3 regions of the Geobacillus sp. TFV-3 genome follow, and region 2 is predicted to be linked to each of the others. Evidence: predicted binding sites of a transcription regulator. Region 2 holds the regulator's gene; each other region holds the start of a gene.

Region 1 (10,194 bases), 820 kb from region 2:
CGGACATGGTTGTTCCGCCATATACTTTTCCATCTGCTCGCGGATGTAATCGGAGCTTGTCTCGCGGTAGCGGCGCTCGATGTTTCGAACGACGCCTTCAAATTGGATGTATTGTTCACGCACTTGCCCAAAATCATTCGTATAGCGGAAATAAATCGGCTCTCCGCCGCTGCCGTACAAAATTTTATCGAGCTGCTCTTTCGGCAAATCCTTCACCGGCACGTCCATCGGGATGCCGTAATGGCGGCACACGGCTTCGAGCAGCTGGGGGTAATATTGCGAGCTTTGCGGCTCCCACGGAGCGATGGCGTGTTCTTTTAACGTCAGCTCATCGTTCGGGATGACCAAATCCAGATCCACTTCGAGCTTCGCCCCGAGCCCGTCGCAGTCGGGGCAGGCGCCGAATGGACTGTTGAACGAAAACAGACGCGGTTCAAGCTCCCCGATCGAAAAGCCGCAGTACGGGCAAGCGTGCTTTTCGCTGAACAGCAGCTCCCCCTCGCCGATCACATCGACAATCACTTTGCCATCAGCGAGCTTGAGCGCCGTTTCGAGCGAATCGGCAAGCCTTGCGGAGATGCCGTCTTTGATGACGATGCGGTCGACGACGACGTCAATCGAATGTTTTTTGTTTTTTTCAAGCTCAATGTCTTCCGTCAACTCGCGCATCTCGCCGTCAATGCGGACGCGCACATACCCTTGTTTGCGGATGTCCTCGAGCGTCTTGGCGTGCGTCCCTTTTTTTCCCGAAACGATCGGCGCCAAAATTTGCATTTTCGTCCGCTCTGGGTAAGAGAGCAGCCGGTCGACCATTTGCTCGATCGTCTGCGATTCGATTTCAATGCCGTGCGTCGGGCAGAACGGACGGCCGATGCGGGCGAACAGCAGCCGCAAGTAGTCGTAAATTTCCGTCACCGTGCCGACCGTGGAGCGCGGGTTGCGGCTCGTCGTTTTTTGATCGATCGAAATGGCCGGAGACAATCCTTCAATCGCATCGACGTCGGGCTTTTCCATCTGCCCTAAAAACTGGCGGGCATACGCCGACAGCGATTCGACGTAGCGCCGCTGGCCTTCCGCGTAAATCGTATCAAACGCCAACGACGACTTCCCCGATCCGGACAGCCCGGTCAAGACGACGAGTTTGCCGCGCGGGATTTCGACGTCAATGTTTTTCAAGTTGTGGGCGCGCGCCCCTTTGACGATAATTTTATCCATTCCGTTCACCCTTCCGCTTTCAATTCGAAAATGATATCGCGCAGCTGGGCGGCCCGTTCAAAGTCGAGCGCTTTGGCCGCCTCTTTCATTTCCGCTTCGAGCTTTCGAATCAGCTCTTCCCGCTCTTGTTTCGTCATCGCTGCCGCCGGCTTCGCCTCGTACGTCCCCGTCTCTTCCGCCGCATACGTCGCGCGGATGACGTCGCGAATGCCCTTTTTCACCGTGCGCGGCACGATGCCGTGCTTCCGGTTGTACTCTTCCTGAATGGCGCGGCGCCGCTTCGTCTCTTGAATGGCGATTTCCATCGATTTCGTAATCGCATCGGCGTACATGATCACATGGCCGTTCGCATTGCGCGCCGCACGGCCGATCGTCTGAATGAGCGAGCGCTCCGAGCGCAAAAACCCTTCTTTGTCGGCGTCCAAAATGGCGACAAGCGACACCTCCGGAATGTCCAATCCTTCCCGAAGCAAGTTGATGCCGACCAATACATCGTATTTGCCGAGCCGCAAATCGCGGATGATTTCAATGCGCTCGAGCGTTTTAATTTCCGAATGCAAGTAGGCGACTTTGATGCCGGCTTCCTTCAAATAATCGGTCAAGTCTTCGGCCATTTTTTTCGTCAACGTTGTGACCAACGTCCGCTCGTCCCGCTCGACGCGCTCACGAATTTCGCCGATCAAATCGTCGATTTGCCCTTTCGTCGGGCGGACGTCGATCGTTGGGTCGAGAAGCCCGGTCGGGCGGATGATTTGTTCGACAACGCCCGGGCTGTGTTCGAGCTCGTACGGCCCCGGCGTCGCCGAGACGTAAATAATTTGATTGATTTTTTGCTCGAACTCTTCAAACGTGAGCGGCCGGTTGTCAAGCGCCGACGGCAGGCGGAAGCCGTGGTCGACGAGCACTTGCTTGCGCGCCCGGTCTCCGTTGTACATGCCGCGCAGCTGCGGCAAGGTGACGTGCGACTCATCAATAATGATCAAAAAATCGTCCGGAAAATAGTCAAGCAATGTATACGGCGTCGAACCCGGCGGCCGCAGCGCCAAATGGCGGGAGTAGTTTTCGATTCCGGAACAAAAGCCCATCTCGCGCATCATTTCAAGGTCATAGCGCGTCCGCTGCTCAAGCCGCTGCGCCTCCAGCAGCTTCCCTTGCGCGCGCAGTTCGGCGAGCCGCTCCTCCAGCTCTTGTTCGATGTTTTGAATGGCGAGCCGCATTTTCTCCTCGCGCGTGACAAAGTGCGACGCCGGGAAAATCGCGACATGCTCGCGCTCGCCGAGCACCTCGCCGGTTAACGCATCCACCTCGCGGATGCGCTCGATTTCATCGCCGAAAAATTCGACGCGAATGCAATGTTCATCGCGCGACGCCGGGAAAATTTCGACAACATCGCCGCGGACGCGGAACGTGCCGCGCCGAAAATCGATGTCATTGCGGTCGTATTGGATGTCAACGAGCCGCCGAAGCAACGCGTTCCGCTCGATTTCCATCCCAACGCGCAGCGAGACGACGAGCTCCCGGTATTCTTCCGGCGACCCTAAACCGTAAATGCATGACACGCTTGCAACGATAATCACGTCCCGGCGCTCAAACAAGGCTGATGTCGCCGAGTGCCGCAATTTGTCGATTTCATCGTTGATTTTCGCGTCTTTTTCAATGTACGTATCCGTCTGCGGCACGTACGCTTCCGGCTGATAGTAGTCGTAATAGCTGACAAAATATTCGACGGCGTTGTGCGGAAAAAACTCTTTCAGCTCGCTGTACAATTGGCCAGCGAGCGTTTTGTTGTGAGCGATGACGAGCGTCGGTTTGTTGACTTGGGCGATCACGTTCGAGATCGTAAACGTTTTGCCCGTCCCCGTCGCTCCAAGCAGCGTTTGATGCTTCACTCCCCGGCGCAGGCCGTCAACGAGCTTGGCGATCGCCTGCGGCTGATCGCCTTGCGGTTCGTATGGCGACACTAATTGAAAACGGTCCTCCACCGTTTCGCCTCCTCCTTCGTACCATCTTTCCCCATTGTATCACATCGCTATGATCAATGCATCAAAAACGCGAACTCATATTCGCATCAATCTACACAGCGATTTCCATTCGCTAAGACGCCAAAAAGCGGACCCATTCATGCCCAAGGTCCGCATCTTCGCTCCGTTCCGTTTCGACAATCCGAGGTTCAGCCGGCGATGCCTTTTTCCAAAAACAGACGGTTGAACCGACAACGCCGCTTCATTTTTGCTTCAGATGGTCGAGCATGCGACCGGCCCAAAGAAAGCCGGCGATCGTCGATGCAATGTCAGCAACGATTTCATGCAGCTCGTCCGTATAGCCTTTAAAGTAGGAAGCGACAAGCAGCGCCGTCGTCAACAGCACCGCAATGTACCGATTGTACGTCACCCGCGCAAACAACAGCACCAATAGACACGGAATGATGAGTGCCGCTAAAAACCACATGGTCCATTCTCCTTTACGAAACAGCTTCAGACGCTGAGGCGTTCCGATCACGGACGAACAGCAGCCCGAGTTCATGATGCTCATCCTCATAGAGCGCTCCTTGGACGAAGCGGACTTCGCCGTTATGTCCGACGACATCCAACTTGCAGAACGCACGGTTGCGTTGGAGCGCCTCGTAAAACTCGGTTTCACTCCGCACCGGGACGCCGTTTGTTTTGATGATGACTTCTCCGGTCGAAAGCCCCATTTTTTCCGCTTTTGAGCCGGGAAGCACGCCGACAATCACCAAGCCGTGCGGATGGCGGGCAAAGCGGGGCGGGCGTGCGCGGTCGGCGCGATGCCCGGAAAACGCGATCCATTCGCGGCCGATGATGGCCATAGCCCCCGCCGCCACCGCCAGCGGTGGATACCATATGCCGGAAGCGGCCAATAGGGCGACAACAAACGCCAGCCAGACAACGCGCCGCCCCTCCGCGCGCGCCGTTTCCGCCGGCAGCATGTGCTGGCGGCGCTGGGAAAAGCCGAGAAGAAACGGCACGAGCCAAAATGAATAGCCGTCTCCCGTCGAAACGAACGGCCACCAAGAAGCCGGCGGCAGCGCGCCCCCTGATATAGGCAGCACAACCGGCACAAACCAAAGGCGCTGCGTCCATTGCAGGCCAACCGTCATCCCCCGCTTGCTTTTGGCGAGCTGCGGAGAGGCCGCCTCGTTTCGCGTGCGAATGATGAGCCATCCTTCCGACAGCAAAAGCAACGCAAGCCACACCGCCAAAGCCGGCGCCGCCGCCAGGCCATCGGGAAGCCAGCGGGACAACGCGCTGCTTTGCTCCGCCAAACCGAACACGAGAAGCGCGCCGCCAACCGTATAAGCAGGCGACAACAACCGCACTTCCATCGTCAAACTCAAGAGCACCGTCAGCACCGTCACCGTCCAAACCGCTTCCTGCGGCACCGCGATCCCGATGCCGACGGCCGCCGCCGACAACACCGCTCCCGCCATCCATCCTTTCGTCCAAAGCCCGCGCCATTCGTTCCATAGGTTGTAGACACGTACATGAAAATCTCGGCGCTCCCGCTTCACCCGCCGCCAACCGATGGCCAAAGCGAGCGCAGCGCCATAATAAAGAAGCGGCTGCCGCCAAACCGATGCGACGCCCTCAAACCATTCCAGCCACCATGTTGCCATCCGCTTCACCCCTTGCGTCGTTCATCATTCTTTATTTTCTATTCTACCAAATGGCATGGCCAATTCCCATGCCCACCGCCATCTTTTTTCGCGAATGGCGAATCTTCGCTGTTTTCCACTTTCTTTGCCGAATCAACACTAGTTTTGTCGGCCGGGAAGGATTTTCAAAGATGCAGAGGAAAAAGTATAAACAAGACGAAACAAGGAGGAGTGAAACGATGGAATTGAAAACGTCCGACGTCGCTGTCCGCCTTGGTGTATCGCCGAAAACGATCCAGCGCTGGGTGCGCAAATACGACATTCCGCTGCGGAAAAACGAGGCTGGCCACTACTTGTTTGATGAAAAAACGATCGCCTTGCTCGAACGGGTCAAATTTGAACAAGGCGCCGCCATGGAAGCGCCGCCAAAAGCAACACCTGAAGCGCCGCCGGCCTCTAGCCGTCCTTCGACAACGCCGCCAAACGTTCCCATTCACACTCTGTTCCAAGAATATATCGAGCCGGAAATGGACCGCGTTTCCTCGCGCCTTGACCAACTTGAAAAACAGCTGGAGCAAAAAGCAGATGACGTCGTCTCCATTCAACTGTTGCACCACCGCCGGGAGATGGAGGAAATGACCGCCCGCCTTGCCTCCTTGGAGCAGCTTGTCGCCCGCCTCGAGCAGCAGCTGAATCAACAACCGCCGGCCCCGCGCGATCCGTCAGAACAACCGAAACGGAAACGGCGCGGCTGGGGGCGCGTGATGGGGCTGTTTGCCTAAAGGGTTTAGGCGGGTTGGACCGCCAAAAGCGCCCAATATCGTCTGATGAAAGTGTTTCGCGCGCATGTTGCGGTGATCGCTGCGCGTTGGGGCACTTTCTTTTTTGTTTTTTCCTTCACTACTTCTTTACAATTTTCTTATTCTTTTTTAATCCCAGCGGTTTATAATGGATCACGTTGTGCAATCTTCCCGTATGGGAAAGGAGGCGCGCGAGATGGAACAAAGAGAACGAAAAGCGGTCGCCATCGCGTTCATCGTATTGGCTCTCTACCTTTCTCCGCTTTACATTTTAGGCGAACACGCCCATATTCGCGTGCACGACAATATGGATTCGAACATCGCCTGGTACCGCGTGCTCGTTCGCAGCGGCCAACTATTCGGCCCGCTTGATGCCGTCATCCCGCAAGTGATCAACGGGTTGCCGCGCAACGCGTTTGGCACCGAATTCAGCGGCATCGTTTGGCTGCACGCTTTGTTCCCGTCCATGACGGCGTATGCCATCAGCCAGACGATCACGAGGATATTCGCCTTTCTTGGCATGTATTGGCTGCTAAGACGACATTTTTTGCCTGCTCCCGAATCATGGCTCATTCGCGTCGGGGCGGCGCTTGCTTTTGCGCTGACACCGTTTTGGCCGTCCGGCATGTTAAGCACGCTCGGCATGCCGCTGGCGCTTTGGGCGTTTCTTTCGATCCGCAACGGAGAAGCGACATGGAAGGAATGGCTTGCGATCATCTTGCTTCCGTTTTACGCCAGCTTTGTGCTCGGGTTTTTCTTTTTCTTGGCTGCTATGACAGCTGTTTGGTTGTGGGACGGCTTTGTCCGCAAGCGGTGGAACAAGCGGTTTTTCGCCGCAATTGCCCTGATGACAAGCTTGTTTTTGGCCATCGAGTATCGCCTCGTGTACTCGCTTGTCTTCAGCGGCGAACCGACGAGCCGGAACGAGTTTCTCTCCTCGCGGCTCAGCTTCGTCCATTGCCTTCGGTTGACGTTAAAAAACTATGTGCTCGGCCATACGCACGTAATGACCGTTCATGGGCCGATCATCCTGCCGGTTCTTTGGGCGGCGTTTTTCCTCGTTTTGCGCCGCCGCCAGCGCGGGCCATTGGAGCGGCGCTTCCTTTTGCTGTTTTGGTTGAACATCGCCTTATCGGCTTGGTATGCGTTTTGGTTTTACAAAGGGTGGCAGCCGCTGAAAGAACGGATTTCACTTTTGAATACGTTCAATTTCGCCCGCTTCCATTTTTTGAGGCCGATGGTCATTTACGTCGACTTTGCCTTGGCCTTGCAAATCTTAGCCAAGGAACGGACCGCATGGCGGCGCCTCGTACCGATCGCCTTGGCGCTGCAGCTGCTTTTGCTTGGCGGGTTCAACGAGGAAATCCGCTATCGCCTCGCTGGCACGCCGTCGTTCGAGCAGTTTTATTCCGAACATTTATTTACCAAAATCAAGAAATACATCGGCAAGCCTGTATCGTCCTACCGCGTCGCCAGCGTTGGGCTTCACCCGGCCATCGCTCAATACAACGGGTTTTATACACTCGATACGTACAACAATTTTTACCCGTTATCGTATAAGCGGAAGTTTCGCGGCATCATCGCCAAAGAATTGGACAAAAGCCCGGTGCTGAAAGACTATTTCGACCATTGGGGCAACCGCGTCTATTTGTTTTCGGCAGAGCTCGGGAAACATTACATGTTCACGAAACGCTCGCATAAAGTCATCCGTCATTTCGAGATCGACACAAAGGCGTTCAAACAGCTTGGCGGCAAGTACATTTTTTCCTCCGTCCCGATTCAAAACGCCAGCGACATCCATCTCCGCTTCTTGCGGGCGTTCACTGATCGACAGTCAGTCTGGAAAATTTATGTATACGAAGTGGAGTGAAAGGGAGGCAAGAAACATGGTGGACAAACCGTTGTTAGCCATCGTCGTCCCATGCTACAACGAAGAAGACGTGCTGCCGGAAACGGCCCGGCGCCTGACCGCTTTGCTTGAGCAACTGCTCGAAGAAGGAGCAGTCGCCATCGGCAGCCATATCGTGTTTGTCGACGACGGCAGCCGCGACCGGACGTGGGCGTTCATTGAAGAAGAAAGCGAGCGCAACCCGTTTGTCTCCGGTGTGAAGCTCGCTCGCAACGTCGGCCATCAGCGGGCGCTGTTCGCTGGGCTTGACACCGTCCGCGCGTACGCCGATTGCGCCGTGTCCATTGACGCCGATTTGCAAGACGATGTCGAGGCGATCCGCGAATTTGTGCAAAAATATCGCGAAGGCTATGACATCGTGTATGGCGTGCGGCGGAGCCGAAAGACCGACACGTGGTTCAAGCGTACGACCGCCCAAGCCTTTTATCGGTTCATGCAGGCGCTCGGAATCGAACTGATTTACAACCATGCCGATTTCCGCTTGATGAGCAAGCGGGCGCTCGATGAACTGAGCCGTTACACGGAAGTCAATCTCTTTTTGCGCGGGTTGGTTCCGCTCGTCGGCTTCCGCTCGACGTGCGTCTTTTACGACCGGCATGAGCGGTGGGCTGGACAGTCGAAATATCCGCTCAAAAAGATGCTCGCCTTCGCCTTTGACGGCATCACATCCTTGAGCGTCGCACCGATTCGCGCCATTACGCTCATCGGTTTTTTGGCCTTTCTCATCAGTGGAGCGGCCGGGCTGTACGCGCTGATCGTCAAATTTCTTGGACACGCTGAATCGGGCTGGACGTCGCTCATGATTTCCGTTTGGTTCATCGGCGGGCTCGTGCTCATGAGCCTCGGCCTCATCGGGGAATATATCGGGAAAATTTATCAAGAAGTGAAACGACGGCCGCGGTTTGCGATCGAAAAAACAGTGCAGCTGCCGCTTTCGTCAGAAAGGGAGAAAACGCCAGCCCGCCTGTAGGAAGCCACGGATCATCTACGGGGAATATGATGAAAAGGGCGCCTCGTCTTTTGCAGAGGCACCCTTTTCTTTTTTGTTCCTTTTGCCCGCCATCATTGGTTTGCTTACGACGGAAACAACACGCCAAGCGCTTTTTTCAGCTGCACATCATGCTTCGGATCGCGGACGGCTTCCATGATTTTTGCCTGCAGCACATCCGCCGTCGCTTCGTCGATGCGCCCAGTGACCGGCAGCTGGTTCGCTTTTTGGAACGCTTGGACGGCTTGTTCGGTTTCTTTGCTGAAGTAGCCATCGGTGCGGCCTGGGTTGAAGCCAAGCCCTTTTAACATTTTTTGCGCATTGGCGATTTGCTCGTCGTTCATGTCATACCGAAGCGGTTTTTCCACATGAAGCGGAGCGACATGGAAGTAATCGGGCTGGGCCACAGCCACATCCGGCTTGATCCCTTTTTTATGAATCCAATGCCCGTCCGGTGTCAGCCATTTGTACAGCGTCAATTTAATGTTGCTGCCGTCGCCCATCGGAATTGCCTGCTGCACTGTCCCCTTGCCGAACGTCGTCTCGCCGACAAGCTTGTAGCCGCCCGCTTCCTTCAGCGCTCCCGCCAAAATTTCCGACGCCGATGCGCTTCCTTTGTCAATCAACACCACGATCGGGTACGGCTTTTTCTCCGCTAAATCGGAATAAAATTTTTGCTTGTCGCCGTCGCGCTCTTCAATTTGCACATACGGTTTTCCTTTCGGGATGAGCTGCTTCAAAATTTCCTCAACACTTTGCAAATAGCCGCCCGGGTTGCCGCGCACATCGATGATCAAGCCGTCAATATGCTCGGCTTCCAGCTTCGCCAGTTTCTTTTTGAAATCAGCGGCCGTGTTTTCCGAAAACGACGTAATTTGCAAATAGCCCGCCTTTTTGCCGTTGTACGTTTTGATCGAGTCATACACCGTCTGAATCGGAATTTCGTCGCGGACGACTTTGACTTTCATCACGTTTTTGACGCCGGGGCGCAAAATGTCAAGCTCCACTGTTGTTCCTTTTTTGCCGCGGATTTTCAATACCGCTTCATATAAATCAAGCCCTTCCAGGCTTTCTCCGTTGACGCGCAAAATTTGGTCATTCGGCTTCAGCCCCGCTTTTTCCGCCGGCGAGTTTTTGATCGGGGCGACGATCGTCACCTTGCCGTCAATCATGCTCACTTCCGCGCCGATCCCCTCAAACGACGAGTCAAGCGATTCGTTGAACTGCTCCGTCGTTTCGGCATCCATGTAGACGGAATACGGATCATCGAGCGTGTTGATCATCCCTTGAATGGCGCCTTCCGTCAGTTTTTCTTCATCCACTTTCTCGACGTACCGATTCTTAATGAGCTCATAAGCTTGCCGGATTTTTTTCATCTCTTCGCTTTCGCTCGTCGACTTGGACGGCTCATTCGAAACAATCGTCGAAAGCGAGCCGTCCGTCGGGCGGTCCGCCAGCTGGAGGCCAGCGTACGCCCCCCCCGCCCCAATGAGCATCGATATGGCCATCAATGCGGCCGTCGTCGATTTTTTCACGTTGCTTCCTCCTCACCCTATGCTTGACCTTCCCCACCGCTTGCCTGCAGCGGCGCAAGAAGGGGGCTTTCCTCATTCTTCCTTCGGCGAAGCAAATGGACGCCTCTTCCGCCTAAACGACGGCGGCTTCTACA
Region 2 (10,194 bases):
TCGACCGTATTTACGCCGACGTCTTCGGCGCCGAAGCAGGCCTTGTACGGCCACAAATCATTTCCGGCACGCACGCGATTGCGATCGCGCTGTTTGGCGTGTTGCGCCCGGGCGATGAATTGCTTTACATCACGGGCGCTCCGTACGATACGCTTGAGGAAATCGTCGGCGTCCGCGGCCGCGGCATCGGTTCGTTGAAAGAATTTCAAATCAGCTACCGGAGCGTGCCGCTTACAGAAGACGGATCAGTCGACTTTCCAGCTGTTCGCGAAGCGATCCACGAGCGGACGAAAATGATCGGCATTCAGCGCTCGCGCGGCTATGCGGACCGGCCGTCGTTTACTGTCGAAGAGATCGGCGACATGATTGCATTCGTCAAGTCGATCAAACCGGATGTCGTCGTGTTTGTCGACAATTGCTACGGCGAATTCGTCGAAGAGAAAGAGCCATGCCATGTCGGCGCCGATTTGATGGCCGGCTCGCTCATTAAAAACCCGGGAGGGGGATTGGCGAAAACGGGCGGCTACATTGTCGGCAAGCGGGAATATGTGGAGGCGTGCGCCTATCGGATGACCTCGCCGGGCATTGGAGCGGAAGTCGGTCCGTCGCTTTACAGCTTGCCGGATATGTATCAAGGCTTTTTCCTTGCGCCGCACACCGTGGGCCAGGCGCTCAAGGGGGCGGTTTTTACGGCGGCGATGCTCGAGCGGATCGGACTAAAAACCTCGCCATCATGGAAGGCGAAGCGCACGGATTTGGTTCAGTCCGTCCGTTTTGACGATCCGGAACAAATGGTGGCGTTTTGCCAAGCGATTCAGGCTTCCTCCCCAGTCAACGCTCATTTCACTCCGTATCCGAGCGACATGCCCGGCTATGAAGACAAAGTGATCATGGCCGCCGGCACGTTCGTCCAAGGGGCAAGCATTGAGTTGACGGCCGACGGGCCGTTGCGCCCCCCATATGTCGCGTATGTGCAAGGCGGATTGACGTATTCGCATGTGAAAATCGCCGTCTGTTCCGCCATTGAGCGTTTGCTTGAACAGCGGTTGATTTGTTTGTGAGGAAACGTCACGTTTCATTGACTCATTTCCTAACATTATGGTAAAATAAAGGTATCAAAAGCGAGGAGGAATTGGCATGAGCAGCCAAATTCGTCGTTCCATGCCATTGTTTCCGATTGGGATTGTGATGCAGCTGACCGACTTATCGGCCCGGCAAATCCGCTATTATGAAGAACATGGCCTCGTCACGCCGGCGCGTACGGAAGGCAACCGGCGGCTGTTTTCGCTCAATGACATTGACCGCTTGCTCGAGATTAAAGATTTGATCGACCAAGGAGTCAACTTGGCGGGCATTAAGCAAATTTTTGCCGCGCGGGAGGAAGGGCGCCACGGGCAGGCGGAGAAAGTCGAAAAAGCAGGAAAACCGAAGCTGTCGGACGAAGAACTGCGCGAAATTTTGCGGAATGAATTGCTGCAGGCCGGCCGGTTCCAGCGCGCATCGCTTCGCCAGGGAGATCTCGCTCGCTTCTTTCATTAATGACGGAAAATGATTTCCGAGCCGGGGAGGAGTTTGGACATGGCAAAATATACGCGTGACGACATTCTACACATCGTCAAAGAGGAAAATGTCAAGTACATCCGCCTGCAATTCACCGATATTTTGGGCACGATCAAAAACGTCGAAATTCCGATCAGCCAGCTGGAGAAAGCGCTTAACAACAAAATTATGTTTGACGGGTCGTCGATCGAAGGATTTGTCCGCATTGAAGAGTCGGATATGTATTTGTATCCGGACTTGGATACGTTCGTCATTTTCCCGTGGACTGCAGAAAAAGGAAAAGTCGCCCGCTTTATCTGCGACATTTACAACCCGGACGGCACGCCGTTTGAAGGCTGTCCGCGCTATAACTTAAAGCGGATGCTGAAAGAGATGGAAGCGCTCGGCTTCAACGCCTTTAACTTAGGAGCTGAGCCGGAATTCTTCCTCTTCAAGCTTGACGAAAAAGGACACCCCACGATGGAGCTGAACGATCGCGGCGGCTATTTCGATTTGGCGCCGACGGATCTCGGGGAAAACTGCCGGCGCGACATTGTGCTCGAGCTTGAGGAAATGGGGTTTGAAATCGAAGCGTCCCATCATGAAGTCGCTCCGGGCCAGCATGAGATCGATTTTAAATACGCCCATGCGATTAAAGCGTGCGACGACATTCAAACGTTTAAGCTCGTCGTCAAAACGATCGCCCGCAAACACGGATTGCATGCGACCTTTATGCCGAAGCCGATTTTTGGGATCAACGGTTCAGGAATGCATTGCAACCTGTCGCTGTTCCGCAACGGTGAAAACGCCTTTTTCGATCCGAACGGCGACTTGCAGTTGAGCGATACGGCGCGGCAGTTTATCGCGGGCGTGCTGAAGCATGCGCCGAACTTTACGGCGGTGACGAACCCGACCGTCAACTCGTACAAGCGGCTTGTTCCAGGCTATGAGGCGCCGTGCTACGTCGCTTGGTCGGCGCGCAACCGCAGCCCGCTCATCCGCATTCCCGCTTCGCGCGGCATGAGCACGCGCATTGAGGTGCGAAGCGTTGACCCGTCGGCCAACCCATACTTGGCCATGGCGGTGCTTTTAGCCGCTGGGCTTGACGGCATTCGCAACAAGCTCACTCCTCCGGCGCCAGTGGATCGAAACATTTACGTCATGACGAAAGAAGAACGGCTCGAAGAAGGCATCGTCGATTTGCCGGCAACGCTGCATGAAGCGTTGGAAAACTTGAAGTCGGATGAAGTGATGGTTCATGCGCTCGGCAAACATTTATTCGAGCATTTCGTCGAGGCGAAAGAAATTGAGTGGGATATGTACCGGACAACGGTTCATCAATGGGAATTGGACCAATATATGGAACTCTACTGATTCATAAAAAAAGCTGCCCCGTTTTTTTCAGGGCAGCTTTTTTTATGGGCGCAGGCCGGCACGAGTCAGTCGAACAGGCGATAGACGCCGATCACTTTGCCGAGAATCGTGCAGTCGCGGACGATGATCGGCTCAAGATGGGCGTTTTCCGGCTGCAGGCGGATGTGATCCTTTTCCTTGAAAAACCGCTTCACCGTCGCCTCATTGTCTTCCGTCATGGCGACAACGATGTCGCCGTTGTTGGCCGATGACTGCTGGCGGACGATGACGTAGTCGCCGTCTAAAATGCCGGCTTCGATCATGCTGTCGCCCATCACTTCAAGCATAAACACCTGCTCCTCGCCGACGGCGAGCCGCTTCGGCAGCGGAAAGTAGCCTTCGATGTTTTCCACCGCTGTAATCGGTTGGCCGGCTGTCACCTTGCCGATGATCGGCACCGAGATGATCTCCTCTTTTTCTCTCTCCTTGGTCATATCGTTGTCCAAAATTTCAATGGCGCGCGGCTTCGTCGGATCGCGGCGGATGTACCCTTTGCTTTCTAGGCGCGCAAGATGCCCGTGGACCGTCGAACTTGACGCCAGTCCAACCGCTTCCCCAATTTCCCGCACCGACGGAGGATAGCCTTTTGTTTTTACTTCCTGTTTAATAAACTCTAAAATTTGCTGTTGCCGTTTCGATAGTTTCGTCATTCTTTAACACCTCTCGCCACATCGTTTGCTTTCATTATACCATGAGGAAGATGAAAAAACAAACATAAGTTCGAATTTTTTGTTGACACAAACAAATGTTCTTGGTTATAATGAAAGCAAGCGAACAAACATTCTGGAAAAGGGTGGGGGAAATGGAGAAAACGTTGCTGCATTACTTTCTGTTTTCATTTTTGTTTGCGCTCGTGTTGGCGGGGTTCGTTTACGCCAGCAGCCCGGTCGATAAAAAAGAATACGTGACGATCACGGTCGCTCCCGGCGATACGCTTTGGGGGCTGGCAAAACAGTACGAGCAGGAGCATCATATGCCGCCTGATGAGTTCATCCGCTGGGTCGTCGATGCCAACCATTTGCCGAGCCCGCGCCTTGCCGCCGGTGAACAAATTGTCATTCCTGTGTTAAAATCAAAGCAGGGCGGCTCGGTGGCCGTCAATCAGTGATGGAAAGAAGGGATGGGCCATGAGGGCGGTCATTTACTGCCGAGTCAGCACGGACAAAGCTGAACAGGAAACGTCGCTCGCGAGGCAGCGAGATGAGCTCGAGCGGCTGGCGGCCGAGTGTGGATTGGAAGTCGTCAAAGTGATCGCTGAGCAGGCGAGCGGTTATGAAGCCGACCGCGACGGCGTGTTGGAGCTGCTTTCGCTTTGCGAGGAAGGCGAGGTCGATGTGCTGCTCATTCAAGATGAAACGCGGCTTGGGCGCGGCCATGCGCGCATGGCGGTGCTGCATTGCTTGAAAAAGCAAGGGGTGAAAATATACAGCGCCAGCCATCGCGGGGAGATGCCGCTGTCGGAGGCCGATGAGATGGTGTTATCCATCATCGCTATTGTCGAGGAGTACCAAAGAAAAATACATAACGCCAAAATTAAGCGCGGCATGCAGCGGGCCATCGCCCGCGGCTACCGGCCGGAGCGGAACTTAAGGCGCCGGGGCGAAAACGCCGGGCGCGACCGAATCGATCTGCCGGTTGAGGAGATCGTCCGCTTGCGCGAGCGCGGACTGACGTTTGCTGATATTGCCGCGACGCTGAGAAGCTTTGGCTACGAGGCGTCCAAGGCGACCGTCCATCGCCGTTACCAGGAATATATGGACGAGCAACAAAGGCGGTGTTGATTGTGTGCGGCGCCTGGCCCTAAAGCGGTGAGCGGGCAAAAGGAAACGAAGATGCCATCGTTGCCATTTTCCTGGTTGATCAGATAAGATAAAACAGAGTGAGAATATGGCAGATAGGAGAGATGATCAATGCTTGCCAAACATAAATTAGCCCGCATCAATGAACTGGCAAAAAAAGCGAAAACCGGCGGCTTGTCGGCCGAGGAGACGCTGGAACAAGCGAAGCTGCGCCGCGAATACATTCAAGCGTTCCGCAAGACGATGACCGATATGCTGCATACGGTGACGGTCATTGACCCAACCGGCAACGACGTGACGCCGAAAAAATTAAAGGAAAGCCAGCGGCGGCGCTTCCATTAAACGATCGAAAGAGGGGCGGCCCGGAAAATAACGTTGTACAAGCCGATCGATTTTCTATATGATAGTAAATGACACCATGTTGATGAAAGGGAGGAAGACGATGGCGCATTCAATCGAGGAGTTGGCGATTACGACGATTCGAACGCTGTCGATTGACGCGATCGAAAAAGCGAAATCTGGGCACCCGGGCATGCCGATGGGCGCGGCGCCGATGGCGTACACGCTTTGGACGAAATTTATGAATCATAACCCGGCGAATCCAAACTGGTTCAACCGCGACCGGTTTGTCTTGTCGGCCGGGCACGGGTCGATGCTGTTGTACAGCTTGCTCCATTTAAGCGGCTACGACGTATCGATGGATGACTTGAAACAATTCCGTCAATGGGGAAGCAAAACGCCGGGCCATCCGGAATACGGCCATACGCCGGGCGTGGAAGCGACGACGGGACCGCTCGGCCAAGGGATTGCGATGGCGGTCGGCATGGCCATGGCGGAACGGCATTTGGCGGCTACATACAACCGCGACGGGTTTGAGATCATCAATCATTATACGTACGCCCTTTGCGGCGATGGCGACTTGATGGAAGGCGTGGCGAGCGAAGCTGCGTCACTCGCCGGCCACTTGAAGCTCGGCCGCTTGATCGTTCTGTATGATTCGAACGACATTTCCCTTGACGGCGAGCTTAACTTGTCGTTCTCGGAAAACGTCGCCCAACGTTTCCAAGCGTACGGTTGGCAATATTTGCGCGTTGAGGACGGCAATAACATTGAAGAAATTGCGAAAGCGTTGGAAGAAGCGCGGGCGGACCTCAGCCGGCCGACGCTCATTGAAGTAAAAACGACGATTGGCTACGGCGCGCCAAACAAGGCGGGCACGTCCGGCGTCCACGGCGCTCCGCTCGGCGCGGAGGAGGCGAAGCTGACGAAGGAAGCGTACCGTTGGACGTTTGCCGAAGATTTTTATGTACCGGAAGAAGTGTACGCTCACTTCCGGGAAACGGTGCAAGAGCCAGGAGCGAAAAAAGAAGCGGAATGGAACGAACAGTTCGCCGCGTACGAACGGGCGCATCCGGAATTGGCCGCCGAGCTGAAGCGGGCGATTGAAGGGAAGCTTCCGGAAGGCTGGGAGGCGGCGCTGCCGGTGTATGAAGCGGGCAAAAGCCTGGCGACCCGCTCATCGTCCGGGGAAGTGCTCAACGCCATCGCCAAAGCGGTGCCGCAGTTTATCGGCGGTTCGGCTGACTTGGCGAGCTCGAATAAAACCTTGATCAAAGGCGGCGGCAACTTCCTGCCGGACAGCTACGAAGGGCGCAACATTTGGTTTGGCGTGCGCGAGTTTGCCATGGGGGCGGCGCTCAATGGCATGGCGCTTCATGGCGGGTTGAAAGTGTTCGGCGGCACGTTCTTCGTGTTCTCTGACTATTTGCGTCCGGCGATTCGCTTGGCGGCGCTCATGGGCTTGCCAGTCACCTACGTCTTGACGCACGACAGCATCGCCGTCGGCGAAGACGGCCCGACGCACGAGCCGGTCGAACATCTCGCTTCGCTTCGGGCGATGCCGAACTTGTCAGTCATTCGACCGGCTGATGCCAATGAAACGGCGGCGGCATGGCGGCTGGCGCTCGAATCGACGGACAAGCCGACCGCGCTCGTCTTGACGCGTCAAGATGTGCCGACGTTGGCGGCAACAGCTGAGTTGGCGTATGAAGGCGTGAAAAAAGGGGCGTACGTCGTTTCACCGGCGAAAAACGGCGCTCCAGAGGCGCTGCTGTTGGCGACTGGTTCGGAAGTCGGTCTGGCCGTAAAAGCGCAAGAAGCGCTCGCCGCTGAGGGCATCCATGTCTCCGTCATCAGCATGCCATCGTGGGACCGTTTCGAAGCGCAGCCAAAATCGTACCGCGATGAAGTGCTTCCGCCGGCCGTGACGAAGCGGCTCGCCATTGAAATGGGCGCGTCGCTCGGTTGGGAGCGCTACGTCGGCGCCGAGGGCGACATTTTGGCCATCGACCGATTCGGTGCTTCCGCTCCGGGAGAGAAAATCATGGCCGAGTATGGCTTTACGGTTGACAACGTCGTCCACCGCACAAAAGCGCTGCTCGGCAAGTAACCGGGAAAGCTGTCCTTGCGTTGTTGCAGGGGCAGCTTGTTTTTGTGAAAGATGGCTGCGCCTGGGTCAAGTATTTTCGGGGTTGAATCGAGGGCAAAAGCTAGTTCGTGACGTGTTGCCTGTTTGCGGCCTCATGGCCGCCGCAAACAAAAATCGACAATGTTAGTGAAAAAACTTGCCGTTAATAGACATATTTTTCCCCTTTCCTTTTCTATAATAGAAAATAGATGAACAGAAATGGGGGATGGGGCATGATCCGCTATTGGATTTATTTATTGAATGACGATGTGGCGTCGCATTACCGCCATCGGGCGGAAAAAATTGTCGAACTGCTTCGTGAGCATCAATACGCGAAAGCGCCGCTGAAGGCGATTTGCCGCAAGCAAGTCGAATTTATCACCGAACGGCTGTCATTTTCGCGTCTGGAACTCGGCTTAAAGCAATATTTTGCCGGCCGCGTCGGCAAAAATTTGGAGCGCAATATGTTTGTTTTGCAAAACGACGCCGGCGAGGAAGCGTTGCTTGTCGTGCAAAAGCGCCGTTTGCTTCTTGTCGCTGACAGCGCGCCGCTTGCCGCGGACATCGGCCAGGCGCTCGCTCGGCTTTCGCCGACGTTTTTGGCGGTCGACGCTGATTTTGCCGATTACTGTTGGCTGTCCGCGCCTCGGCAAGGAAGAAAATTTGCGTAATGAAAAGATTTTTGTCGCGAAATATTGTCTAATGACGCATCGTTTAGTACACTGTTAGGGAGACAACAAGAAGGAGGAAAATCGCTGTTATGTGGGGTACGATTCTCGTTGGCGTGCTGGCGCTCATCGCCGGGGTGGCGATCGGATTTTTCGTCGCCCGCAAAACGATGATCAATTATTTGAAGAAAAACCCGCCGATCAATGAACAAATGATCCGGATGATGATGATGCAAATGGGCATGACTCCGTCGCAGAAGAAAATCAACCAGATGATGAAAATGATGAACAATCAACTGAAATAAGCGAAACGGACACTCGATCGAGAGTGTCTTTTTATTTTGTCAAAATGTTCTTTCAAAATTTTTTTAGTTTTGTTACAATAATATGGCGATTGTTCGTCAGCCAAATGAAAGGAGGGCGGGCCTTATGCGCGTGTTTCGCGATTTGTTTTGGTTTTTCCGCCAAGAAAAGAAGGCGTATATCACCGGCATTTTCATGCTTGTCATCGTGGCGTTTTTGGAGATAATCCCGCCGAAAGTGATCGGCTTGTTGGTCGATCATATGAAAAACGGCACGATGACAAAAGAAGTGCTCATCCGCTGGCTCGCCGTCCTAGCCGCGGTTGCGGCGGCGCTTTATGGGCTCCGCTATGCTTGGCGCATTTTCATTTTCGGTTCGGCGGTCAAGCTCGCCCGCCAGCTGCGCAACGAGTTATACCAACATTTTACGAACATGTCGCCGTCGTTTTACCAGCGGAAGCGGATCGGCGATTTAATGGCCCATGCGACGAACGATTTGCAAGCGATTCAGCAGACGGCTGGAAGCGGCATTTTGACGCTTGTTGACTCGGTGACGCTTGGCGCGTTCGTGTTGGCAACGATGGCGTTTTCGATCAGTTGGAAGCTGACGTTGATCAGCCTATTGCCGATGCCCGTGATGGCGGCGGCGACGAGCCGCTATGGAACGATGCTCCATCGTCGGTTTTTAACGGCGCAAGAGGCGTTTTCATCGCTGAACGACAAAGTGCAAGAAAGCATCAGCGGCATTCGCGTTATCAAGGCGTTCGGCTATGAGGAACACGATGTCGAGGCGTTTCGCCGCCAATCGGAAGACGTCGTGGCGAAAAACATCGCCGTCGCCAAAATTGACGCTTTGTTCGACCCGACGATCGGGCTGCTTGTTGGGCTGTCGTTTTTTCTCGCTGTGGCGTTTGGCAGTCAAATGGTTCTGGCGGGCGAATTGACGATCGGCGAGCTTGTGTCGTTTACGGCCTACCTTGGCTTGCTCATTTGGCCGATGTTGGCGTTCGGCTGGCTGTTTAACATTGTTGAGCGAGGGCGCGCTTCGTACGACCGGGTGCGGGCGCTGTTGGCTGAACGAGATGAAATCAACGAACGTCCTGATGCCCTTCACATCGCTCCGCAAGGCGACGTTGAGTATGATGTTCGTCAATTTGCCTATCCGGGGGAGGCGAAGCCGGCGCTTCGGGACATTCGTTTTCAGCTCAAGCGCGGGGCGACGCTTGGCGTCGTCGGCAAAACGGGGGCGGGAAAAACGACGCTGCTTCGCCTGCTGCTGCGCGAGTTTGACGGTTATGACGGCGAGATTCGCTTCGGCGGCCGCGACATCCGCGATTATACGCTTTTCGCGCTCCGTTCGGCGATCGGCTACGTGCCGCAAGACCATTTTTTGTTTTCCACTTCCATCCGCGACAACATCGCTTTTGCGAAACCGGAAGCAAGAGAGGATGAGATAGTCCGAGCGGCGCGGCTGGCCGATATTCATGATGACATTTTGCAGTTTCCCGACGGGTATGAGACGGTCATCGGCGAGCGCGGCGTTTCCCTATCCGGTGGGCAAAAACAGCGGCTGTCAATCGCCCGGGCGCTTCTCATTGACCCAGAAGTGCTCATTTTTGATGACGCGTTGTCGGCCGTGGACGCGAAGACCGAGGCGCGGATTTTAGCGGCGCTCAAACAGGAGCGGCGCGGAAAAACGACGATCATCGCCGCCCATCGTTTAAGTGCGGTTGAGCATGCCGATTGGATTCTCGTCCTTGACGGGGGGCGAATTGTGCAGGCCGGAACGCACGAGCAGCTGATGGCAGAAGACGGCTGGTATCGTGACATGCACCGACGCCAGCAGCTTGAGGCGCTTGCGGAGTGACAACAGGTCTGAACGTTCGAGATCTCGTCAAAAACGAGCGGAGCGAAAAGCCTGAAAATACAAGTTGTTTGTGAGATAGGGGGAAGTGGATGAACGACCGATGGCTGACAACAAAAGAGCAGCGGCGCGTCTTATGGCG
Region 3 (10,194 bases), 570 kb from region 2:
GTGCGGTGGCCGGATGAGTGTACACCGTTTCATTTTTAACAAGAAAAATGTTTGACGAACTGCCTTCGGTTACGACGCCGTCGCGATGGAAAATCGCTTCAAACGCCCTGCGCTCGACCGCTTCCTGTTTAGCCAATACGTTCGGCAGCAAGTTCAAGCTTTTGATATAGCAATATTCCCAGCGGACATCTTTTGTCAAAATCGCGCGCACACCGTACGTCATTTCCTCGGTTTTCCGCGCTATCGGCTGGATGTAGGCGTACAAATTCGGGCGTTTTTCGGCTGGGAACGCATGGTTGCGCGGGAAGCTGCCGCGCGTCACTTGCAAATACAAAATCGCATCTTCCTGCACATCGTTGAGGCGGCGAAGCTCCTCAAGCCGTTCGATGAGCTCTTCGCAACCAAACGGAACGGATAGGCGAATGGCGGCCGCTGAACGGTACAGCCGGTCAAGATGCTCGCGAAGCCAAACATATATCCCGTTATATAAGCGGACGACTTCATAGACGCCATCGCCAAATTGCAAGCCGCGCTCTTCCATCGGGTACGTGACTTGTTCATAACGGAAAATGCCGCGGTCGGTTAATACATACCGGTTTCACTGACACGGACGTGCCCCCTTTTTCTGTTGCCGTCAATCATGAATCAGTTTGATTATATCATAGATTGGCCTCTCTCTGCATTTGTCTCGTGTTTGGCGTGAGCGGAAACGATAGATGGACGTTCGGGTTGCGAAATGAGGGGAATTTTTAGACAATAGAGTTATCAATCTAGTCAAATGGAGGGGATGAATGGATGGAAACGACATGGGCAGCCGGCAAGATGGCGCCGTTTCGCCAAGGGGTGCAAGCAGGAGTAGCGATCGCCATCGGCTATATGCCGATCGCGCTGGCGTTTGGGTTGCTCGCCAAAACAACCGGACTGACGTTCGCCGAGACTGTGCTCATGAGCATCGCCGTCTTCGCTGGCGCCTCGCAATATATCGCGTTAAGCCTGCTTGCCGCTGGCACCGGGGCGTTTGAAATCGTGTTGACGACATTCATATTGAACATTCGCCATTTTTTAATGTCGGCGTCCCTTAATGAAAAGGCTGAGCCGGACGCGTTTTGGAAAAAAGCGCTGTACGCCTTTGGCATTACCGATGAGACGTTTTCGGTGGCGGCGATGAAAGAAGGAATGATCAACGCCGCATATATGTTTGGGCTCATTGCCATGGCGTATGGCAGTTGGGTCGTCAACTCGGGCATTGGTTATGCGGCTGGGGCCGGTTTGCCGGAAAGTTTGCAAGAAAGTATGTCCATTGCCTTGTATGCCATGTTTATCGGTCTGCTCGTTCCAGCGTTGAAAAAGCAGCGGAAAATTGTCTGGCTGGCGGGGCTGTCGGCTTTATTTAACTCGATCGGCACATTTGCTCTTCACTTGTCGAAAGGCTGGTCGATCGTTTTGGCTACATTGTTGTCGGCCATCATCGTCCAATGGCTGACGAAGGAAGGGGGAAACGGCGGTGAATAGCACGATCGTATGGATGATCATCGGCATGGGGGTCGTGACGTATTTGCCGCGCCTGTTGCCGTTTGTGCTGCTCGGCGGCATCGAGCTGCCGCCGTTTTGGCAAGGAGTGCTGAAAAATGTGCCGTATGCGGTGCTTGGGGCGCTCATTATTCCTGACGTTTTTTTCCTCCAAGATGATCTTTGGTTCGGTGTCATCGGTTTTGCGGCGGCCGTCATCACTGCTTGGCTTGGGGCGAACGTCATGGTCGTTGTGCTTGCGGCGGTTGCGGCGCTCAGTCTGTATTCGTTGTTTGGTTAAAAAGGGAAGCGGACATCGCTTCCTCTTTTCCTTTTGCGACAGCTATGCAAACTTATGACAATTCCTCCATAATCGCCTCATATACCTCATCGACATGAAATTGAGATGTCCCCATGCCGATTTGTTTGACGACACGCCCGTTGCGGCCAAGCAAGTAGGCGAACGTCGTGTGTACGATCATGCCGTTGCCCGGGTCGCGGTATTGAAAGTGGAAGGCATCCGCTACTTTTTTCGTGTCCGCTTCACTGCCGCGCAAAAACACCCACCCTTGCCCGTCGCTGGTGATTCCAAACGTACGGGCATATGTTTGCAGTTTTTCATTCGTATCGCGCGCTGGGTCGATCGTGATCGTGATGAATTCCACCTTGTTCCCAAATACCCCGGCTTTTTTCAAACGATCGCGCAGTTTTGCCATTTGCGCTGTCGTGTTCGGACAAACATCCGGACAGTTTGTGTAAATAAACTCGACAAGCCGCACTTTCGGCGGAAGGTCGCCAAACTCGTATGATTTTCCCCATGCTGTTTCCATCGTCACGTCATTTGGAAGCCGCATCGTCGATGGCTGGTAGACAGCAAAGTACAGGATGCCGACGCTGATGCCGATGATGACAAGAAGGGTAGCTAACGTATACCATTTTTTCACCATTCATCACTCCTTAATATGATCATATCAAAAAGATTAACGAAAAAATCGCGATGTTTATGAACAATATACGACCATTTTCCCAATTGAAAAAAGTTTCAAAAAAAGGCTTGCACTTTTGTTTTTCTGTTATATAATAAAATCGTAAATGAAAACAATGTAGTATAACAATAGGGAGATGGGGGAAGGAAACATGGCGTCATTTGCTGAACGTGTCCGGCAATTAGAAGAAAGTTGGAAAAATGAGGAGCGCTGGAAAGGGATCGTCCGTCCGTACAGCGCTGAGGATGTCATTAAACTGCGCGGCTCGCTGGATATCGAGTATACGCTCGCTCGGCGCGGAGCGGAAAAACTGTGGAAGCTGCTTCATACCGAGGATTATGTCGCGGCTCTTGGCGCGCTGACCGGAAATCAAGCGGTGCAGCAAGTGAAAGCGGGCTTGAAGGCGATTTATTTAAGCGGCTGGCAAGTGGCGGCCGATGCCAACCTCGCTGGGCAGATGTATCCGGACCAAAGTCTGTATCCGTCCAACAGCGTTCCGCATGTCGTCAAGCGAATCAATCAAGCGTTGCAGCGCGCGGATCAAATTCAATACTTAGAAGGCAGCGGGGACGTGGACTACTTTGTGCCGATCGTCGCTGACGCTGAGGCGGGGTTCGGCGGCCAACTGAACGTCTTTGAGCTCATGAAGGCAATGATTGAAGCCGGAGCGGCTGGCGTCCATTTTGAAGATCAGCTGTCATCGGAGAAAAAATGCGGCCATTTAGGCGGCAAAGTGCTTTTGCCGACGCAGACGGCGATTCGCAACTTGATTGCGGCGCGGTTGGCCGCCGATGTCATGGGGGTTCCGACGGTGCTCATCGCCCGCACCGACGCGAACGCGGCTGACTTGATCACAAGCGACATCGACCCGCGCGACCAAGAGTTTATTACCGGCGAGCGGACACCGGAGGGCTTCTACCGCACAAGAGCTGGTTTGGATCAAGCGATCGCCCGCGGGCTTGCCTATGCGCCGTATGCCGACCTCATTTGGTGCGAGACGAGTGAGCCGAATTTGGATGAGGCGCGCCGGTTTGCCGAAGCCATTCATGAAAAATTCCCAGGCAAGCTGCTGGCGTACAACTGCTCTCCGTCGTTCAACTGGAAGAAAAAATTGGACGACGAAACGATCGCCAACTTCCAGCAAGAGCTCGGCAAAATGGGATACAAGTTTCAATTTGTCACTTTGGCTGGCTTCCATGCGCTCAACTACAGCATGTTCGAGCTGGCGCGCGGCTACAAAGAACGCGGCATGGCGGCGTACGCCGAGTTGCAGCAAGCGGAATTTGCCGCCGAGAGGTACGGATACACGGCGACGCGCCATCAGCGCGAAGTCGGCACGGGCTATTTCGACGAAGTCGCCCAAGTGATCTCCGGCGGCCAATCGTCAACAGTCGCCTTGAAAGGATCGACCGAAGAGGAGCAGTTTACAGCCATCTAATGCCGATCATCAGCAAAGGGACGCCCGGCTTGGCCGGGCGCTTTTTTGTTTGAGACGAACAGCCACCTTGTTTCCATCGCATAATAAGGAAAAAATGACGCATCCTATGGAGTACAAGGAGGCGATGTGATGGAAAAGAAGCAAGGCGACCTGCCGGAGTTGATGCCTGCTGAGTTTCGCGTCAGCACGGATCTTCATTTTGAGCAATGGTCGATGAATGAAGAGACGTATGCTGGCGACTCCGTCGGCGAACATACCGCCTTGGAACAGGCGAATGAATATTTGGCTGCCAAAGAGATCGGTCAAACGTTTGAAAACTCCTGACATCCCCCATGACATTCGTCATGGGTTTTTTCGTTAACTTTTTTCAAAATATAGAAAAATATGACTCCTAATGGTATGATAGGAGTAGTGATTCAGTTGATCATGGGAGGAGATGAACGGATGAAAGTCAATGAGTTCATTGTGCTGAAACATTTCGTCGTAAGCCGTTATACGATGGCGGTTCTCCCGTACTTTGTCAACAGCGATGTATACGCGAAAGTCATTGAAGAGGACGGCGAATATATCATCAAACAGACGCCCATTGACATTATTAAACATAGTTGCGATTACTACGGAAGCAGCTTTCAAGGGAGAAAAGAAGGGACAAAAGCTGTCATCGGCATCACCCATAAAGCGCCGATTGCCATCGAACCAGCCAATGAAATTTACGTATTTCCAACCGCCTCTCCACGCGATTCCCGCTGCGTTTGGCTTTCGCACATCCATGTCTGCCAGTATGAGCCTGCCAAATATGAGCGGACCGTTGTTTATTTCCGCAACGGAAAAAGCGTACTCCTCGACGTTTCCTACAAATCGTTTATCAATCAATTATACAAAACGGCGCAACTCCGGACGAAACTGTCCGAACGGATGGAAGCGAGAGAGCGCAAACTCCAATACATATTTCGCATGCAGCAAGAAAAACAGAGTTAGCTGAACAAATTGATAAAAATGGTTTTTCCGAAAGATGAGTTCAAATTAAGCGTCTGGACGTGTAAAATAAAAAATATAAACGGCATTTGAATGGGGAATAGACATGGATATGGAAACAATCAAACAATGGTTCACGCTCGACAGCATCCTTTCCCTGCTCGAACAATACCGCTCTTTCGGCGTGCTTCCCGGCATCGCAGCGACGTTGCTTGAGTCGTTTTTTCCCATTTTGCCCATGTTCGTCTTCGTGATGGCGAACGCAGCGGCGTTTGGACTATGGAAAGGGTTTCTTATCTCTTGGCTAGGTGCTTCACTTGGCTCGCTCATCGTGTTTTGGCTGACGCGGAAGGTGGGACAAAAGCGATTTTTTCATTTTGTCCGCCGCCATCCCAAAGTGCGGCAGTTTATGCATTGGATTGAGCGACATGGATTTGGTCCGCTGTTTTTATTGTATTGCTTTCCGTTCACCCCGTCGGCGCTTGTCAATATTGTCGCCGGACTGTCGCGCATCAGCCGCCAGCAGTTTATATTGGCGGTGCTGCTAGGAAAGATGATCATGGTGTTTACAATCAGTTTTATCGGCTATGACTTGAAGGCGCTCATCCGTCAGCCGCTGCGCACAGCGATGATCGCCGCAGTCGTTCTGTTGCTTTGGTACGCCGGAAAACGGGTGGAAGCGCGATTTTCGTTGACGGAAGAACAAGGCGGCGAGGAGGGCGGGGAGTGACCAAGCAAAAAGAAAAACGAGGCCGCCGATGGCCATGGTTTGTTGCCGTTTGCGTTGTTGCCACGCTTCGGTTGTTCGTGTTCAGCAATTACGTGGTGGAAGGAAAATCGATGATGCCGACGCTAGAGAGCGGCAATTTGTTGATCGTCAATAAGCTTTCCTATGACATCGGGCCTATTCGCCGGTTCGATATTATCGTTTTTCACGCCAACAAAAACGAAGATTACGTCAAGCGGGTTATCGGCCTGCCTGGCGATCGGATCGCGTACAAAAATGACATCTTGTATATCAACGGAAAAAAAGTTGACGAACCGTATTTGCGCCCGTATAAGCAAAAGCTGCTTGACGGCAGGCTGACCGGGGATTTTACGCTTGAGGAGGTGACCGGGAAAACACGGGTGCCTCCCGGCTGCATTTTCGTTCTTGGCGACAACCGGCTTAGCAGCTGGGACAGCCGCCATTTTGGGTTTGTCAAAATCAACAAAATTGTCGGCAAGGTGGACTTTCGCTACTGGCCGTTTAAACAGTTCGCCTTTCAGTTTTAACCTTCATCTCGAAAGAAGTCTTCCGCTTCTATAACGAATTGAAGCTTCGGAGACCAATAAATGGATCCTTCGAAGCGAGGTTGTTCAGTCGTCCGACAGTCGCTGACATGTCGGCTGGCTTCACAAAAAGAAACAAACGTTAACGTTTCAGATTGCCTCCATATAACCCGCAGCCGGAAGGGCGTTTTTTCTTCCCAAAAGCGAACGTATGTGCTAAAATAAAACAAATAAAGGAAACGAATGGTGGTGGATACAATGTCGCTGCGGTTTTTGCTCGGGCGGTCGGGAAGCGGGAAAACGGCTGTCTGCCTTGCAGAAATTCGCCGCCAGCTGCAAGAGGATCCAAAAGGAAGGGCGATCGTCTATCTCGTTCCGGAGCAAATGACATTTCAATGCGAATACGCGTTGATACATACCGAGGGAGTGGGCGGGATGATTCGCGCCCAAGTGTTCAGCTTCACCCGCCTCGCTTGGCGCGTACTGCAGGAAACAGGCGGCATGACCCGGTACCACATTCATGATGTTGGCGTGCAGATGATGATCCGCAAAATTATTGAGCAGCGCAAACAAGAGCTGAAACTGTTTGGCCGCGCGGCGGACAAACATGGTTTTATCGAGCAGCTCAACGAAATGATCGCCGAATGCAAACGGTATTGCCTGACGCCGGGCGAACTCCGCCGACATGCCGAGGCGTTCGAGGATGGGCCAAACCAGCCGGGCCGACGCTTGCTCGCTGACAAGTTGAACGATGTGGCGCTCGTGTATGAGGAACTTGAGCGGAGTCTTATCGGCCACTATCTTGATTCGGAAGATTATTTGCGCTTGCTCGCTGAGCATATTCCGCGCTCAAGTTATTTGCGGGATGCCGATATTTACATCGACGGCTTTCATCATTTTGCGCCGCAAGAATATATGATCATCGAACAGCTTCTTCGCCATTGCCGGCGCGTCACCGTTTGTTTGACGATCGACCGTCCGTATGACGACGGAATGCCGGACGAACTTCATCTCTTTTATTTGCCGGCGCAAACGTACCGCCAGCTGAGGGAGTTGGCGCTAAGCAATGAGATTGCGATCGAAGAGCCGATCGTGCTTTCGGCCAACCTCCGCCATGAAGACAGGGCGCTCGTTCATCTTGAGGCGCAATTTCACCGCCGCCCGTTGCTTCCATATGGTGCAAAGACCGATGCCGTCCATCTTTATGAGGCGTCCAATCGCCGAGCGGAAATCGAGGCGGTCGCACGCGAAATCATCCGCCTTGTCCGCGATGAAGGGGCGCGCTATCGCGACATTGCGCTGATCATCCGCCAGACGGAGGCGTACCGCGATCTGGTGAAAACGGTGTTTTTTGATTTTGGGATCCCGTATTTTATGGATGAAAAAGAACCGATGCACCACCACCCGCTCATTGAACTCGTGCGCGCTGCCTTAGAGACGGTCGTGACGCGCTGGCGATATGAAGCAGTGTTTCGGGCGGTGAAAACGGATTTGCTTTTTCCGGCCGACGGAGACTTGGTCATGTGGCGCGAGGCGGCCGACAAGCTCGAAAACTATGTGCTTGCTTACGGAATCAAAGGAGATAAGTGGACAAACAATGAGCGCTGGACGTATCGGCGCTATCAGGCGCTTGAAGGTTTGAACGCACCACAGACGGACGAAGAGCGGCAGTTTGAGGACAAGCTCAATGAATGGCGTGAGGCGTTGGCCGCTCCGCTTCGCCGGTTGGAGCGCCGCCTGCGCCGGGCGGAGGACGGACGCGGGTTTTGTATGGCATTATATCTGTTTTTGGAAGAATTGCAGATTCCAAAAAAACTAGAGAAAATGAGCGCGCAAGCGGAAGCGGACGGCCGCCTCGTTGAAGCGCGCCAGCATGAACAGGCGTGGAACGCCGTCGTCGATTTGCTTGACCAATATGTAGAAATGCTCGGGACAGAATCACTGCCGCTCGCTGAGTTTGTCAAGATTATCGAAGCTGGGCTCGATCGGTTGGAGTTCTCCCTTGTGCCGCCGGCGATGGACCAGGTGATCGTCGCTCAGCTTGATCGCTCTCGTTTGATTGACATCAAGTATGCGTTCGTCATCGGCGCCAACGATGGCGTTATTCCAGCGAAAGTGAAGGAAGACGGGCTGATGGCGGAAGTGGAGCGCGAGCATCTGCGTGAGTTGGGGGTGGCGCTCGCTCCGGGAGGGCGGGAGCAGCTGTTTTATGACCCATTTTTTGTCTACTTGGCACTTGTTTGTCCAAGCCAGCGGCTGTATGTTACATATCCGCTTGCTGATGGGGAAGGGAAAGCGTTGATGCCGTCGCTGCTCATCAAGCAGCTTACGGAACTGTTTCCGCATGCGCCGGTGCATCTGTGCGGCAACGACCCGTTCGACGCCCCGGCAGAAAAAGCAGAGGCGTTCGTGACTGCGCCGCGGGCGACGCAAACGTATTTGATCAGCCAGCTCCGAGCATGGAAGCGCAACTACGGCATCGATCCGCTTTGGTGGGATGTGTATAACACATTCATCGGCCATCGGGACTGGAAGGAGCAGGTGCGGCATGCCGTCTCCGCGCTCTTTTATACAAACGGAGCGACGCCGCTCAAAAAACAGTGGAGCCAGCGGCTGTATGGCCAAAAAATTCAGGCGAGCGTCTCGCGCATGGAGCAGTTTCAAAAATGCCCGTACGCCCATTTCGCATCGCACGGGCTGCGGTTGAAAGAACGCAACGTTTTCCGACTTGAGGCGCCAGATGTTGGGCAATTGTTCCATGCCGCCATCAAGCAAATCGCCGACCGGCTGCGCGAACAGCATCTTGATTGGCGCGAATTGTCAAGACCAGACTGTGAACGGCTGTCGGCCGAAGCGGTCGAGCGAATCGTCCCGCTCATCCAGCAGCAAGTGCTCTCAAGCTCTCATCGCTATGAATATATGAAACGAAAATTGAAACATGTCGTTGCCCGTACAACCCATGTGTTAAGTGAGCATGCGCGGGCGAGCGGTTTCGTTCCGATCGGGCTTGAGCTGTCATTCGGCCCCAATGGCGACCTGCCGCCGCTTCGGTTTCGACTGCCCGACGGAACAGTGATGGAGCTTGTTGGGCGGATCGATCGCGTCGATAAAGCGGAAAGCAGCCAAGGAGTGCTTCTTCGCATCATCGATTACAAATCGAGCGCGAAAACGCTCGATTTGACGGAAGTATATTACGGCCTGGCGCTGCAAATGCTCACCTATCTGGACATCGTGCTGACGTATGCCGAACAGCTTGTCGGGCAGCCAGCTTTGCCAGCCGGGGTGCTTTATTTTCACATCCACAATCCGATCGTTCAAGCGAAGCAATGGGTGGATGATGAGGTGGAAATGGCGAAAAAGCTGCTGGAACCGTTTCGGATGCGCGGGCTGTTGCTAGCTGATGTCGAGGCGATCCGGCTGATGGACAGACGAACGGAAGACGGACAATGGTCACTCATTGTGCCTGCTCAGCTCACGAAAAGCGGGTCGATCCATTCGCGTTCATCGGTGGCGAGTCCATCCGACTTTGCCGCGCTCCGCGAGCATGTCCGCCGCTTGTTCATCGACATCGGCGGGCAAATCGCCGACGGCGTCGTGTCGATCGCCCCGTACAAGTTGAAAGACAAAACGGCGTGCGAGTTTTGCGCCTTCAAACCGGTCTGCCAATTTGATGAGGCACTCTCCGGCAACGAATACCGGAAGCTTGCTCCGCAGACGAAGGAAGCGGTCATGGAAAAACTAGCGGAAGGGAAGGAAGAATGATGAACGCCACGATTCGTCCGAAGCCGGTTGGGAGCCGATGGACGGATGAACAATGGAAGGCGATCGCCGCCGGCGGCCGGGACATTCTCGTCGCCGCCGCGGCTGGATCGGGAAAAACGGCCGTTCTCGTCGAACGGATCATCCAAAAAGTGACGGCGGAAGAAGGAGCGGTCGATATCGACCGGCTGCTTGTCGTCACCTTTACCAACGCGGCTGCGGCAGAGATGAAAGCGAGAATCGGCGAGGCGCTTG

The links. Region 2 encodes LexA, which represses DNA repair genes until DNA is damaged. Its sites were predicted from a motif close to CGAACATATGTTCG; they were not measured.
Region 1: the regulator LexA is predicted to act here: its motif matches at 3,268-3,281, upstream of uvrB (excinuclease ABC subunit UvrB).
Region 3: the regulator LexA is predicted to act here: its motif matches at 6,385-6,398, upstream of addB (helicase-exonuclease AddAB subunit AddB).

The regions. Positions count from the first base shown of each region.
Region 1 covers NZ_MPSP01000001.1:2,970,003-2,980,196, forward strand. The annotation lists gene uvrA (excinuclease ABC subunit UvrA) at 1-1,215, opposite strand, end outside; gene uvrB (excinuclease ABC subunit UvrB) at 1,221-3,197, opposite strand; gene BJQ97_RS15180 (CsbA family protein) at 3,439-3,663, opposite strand; gene BJQ97_RS15185 (PDZ domain-containing protein) at 3,677-4,849, opposite strand; gene BJQ97_RS15190 (MerR family transcriptional regulator) at 5,068-5,610, shown strand; gene BJQ97_RS15195 (DUF6044 family protein) at 5,825-7,498, shown strand; gene BJQ97_RS15200 (glycosyltransferase family 2 protein) at 7,515-8,507, shown strand; gene BJQ97_RS15205 (S41 family peptidase) at 8,612-10,060, opposite strand.
Region 2 covers NZ_MPSP01000001.1:2,145,266-2,155,459, reverse strand. The annotation lists gene BJQ97_RS10870 (methionine gamma-lyase family protein) at 1-1,061, shown strand, start outside; gene BJQ97_RS10865 (MerR family transcriptional regulator) at 1,138-1,539, shown strand; gene glnA (type I glutamate--ammonia ligase) at 1,579-2,913, shown strand; gene lexA (transcriptional repressor LexA) at 2,979-3,602, opposite strand; gene yneA (cell division suppressor protein YneA) at 3,755-4,060, shown strand; gene BJQ97_RS10845 (YneB family resolvase-like protein) at 4,080-4,733, shown strand; gene BJQ97_RS10840 (DUF896 domain-containing protein) at 4,863-5,093, shown strand; gene tkt (transketolase) at 5,194-7,200, shown strand; gene sirA (sporulation inhibitor of replication protein SirA) at 7,452-7,889, shown strand; gene BJQ97_RS10825 (YneF family protein) at 7,979-8,191, shown strand; gene BJQ97_RS10820 (ABC transporter transmembrane domain-containing protein) at 8,316-10,055, shown strand; gene BJQ97_RS10815 (ABC transporter ATP-binding protein) at 10,145-10,194, shown strand, end outside.
Region 3 covers NZ_MPSP01000001.1:2,713,160-2,723,353, reverse strand. The annotation lists gene dat (D-amino-acid transaminase) at 1-541, opposite strand, end outside; gene BJQ97_RS13720 (AzlC family ABC transporter permease) at 796-1,512, shown strand; gene BJQ97_RS13715 (AzlD domain-containing protein) at 1,505-1,810, shown strand; gene BJQ97_RS13710 (SCO family protein) at 1,863-2,453, opposite strand; gene aceA (isocitrate lyase) at 2,647-3,933, shown strand; gene BJQ97_RS13700 (hypothetical protein) at 4,063-4,257, shown strand; gene BJQ97_RS13695 (competence protein ComK) at 4,378-4,911, shown strand; gene BJQ97_RS13690 (TVP38/TMEM64 family protein) at 5,015-5,638, shown strand; gene lepB (signal peptidase I) at 5,635-6,183, shown strand; gene addB (helicase-exonuclease AddAB subunit AddB) at 6,439-9,942, shown strand; gene addA (helicase-exonuclease AddAB subunit AddA) at 9,942-10,194, shown strand, end outside.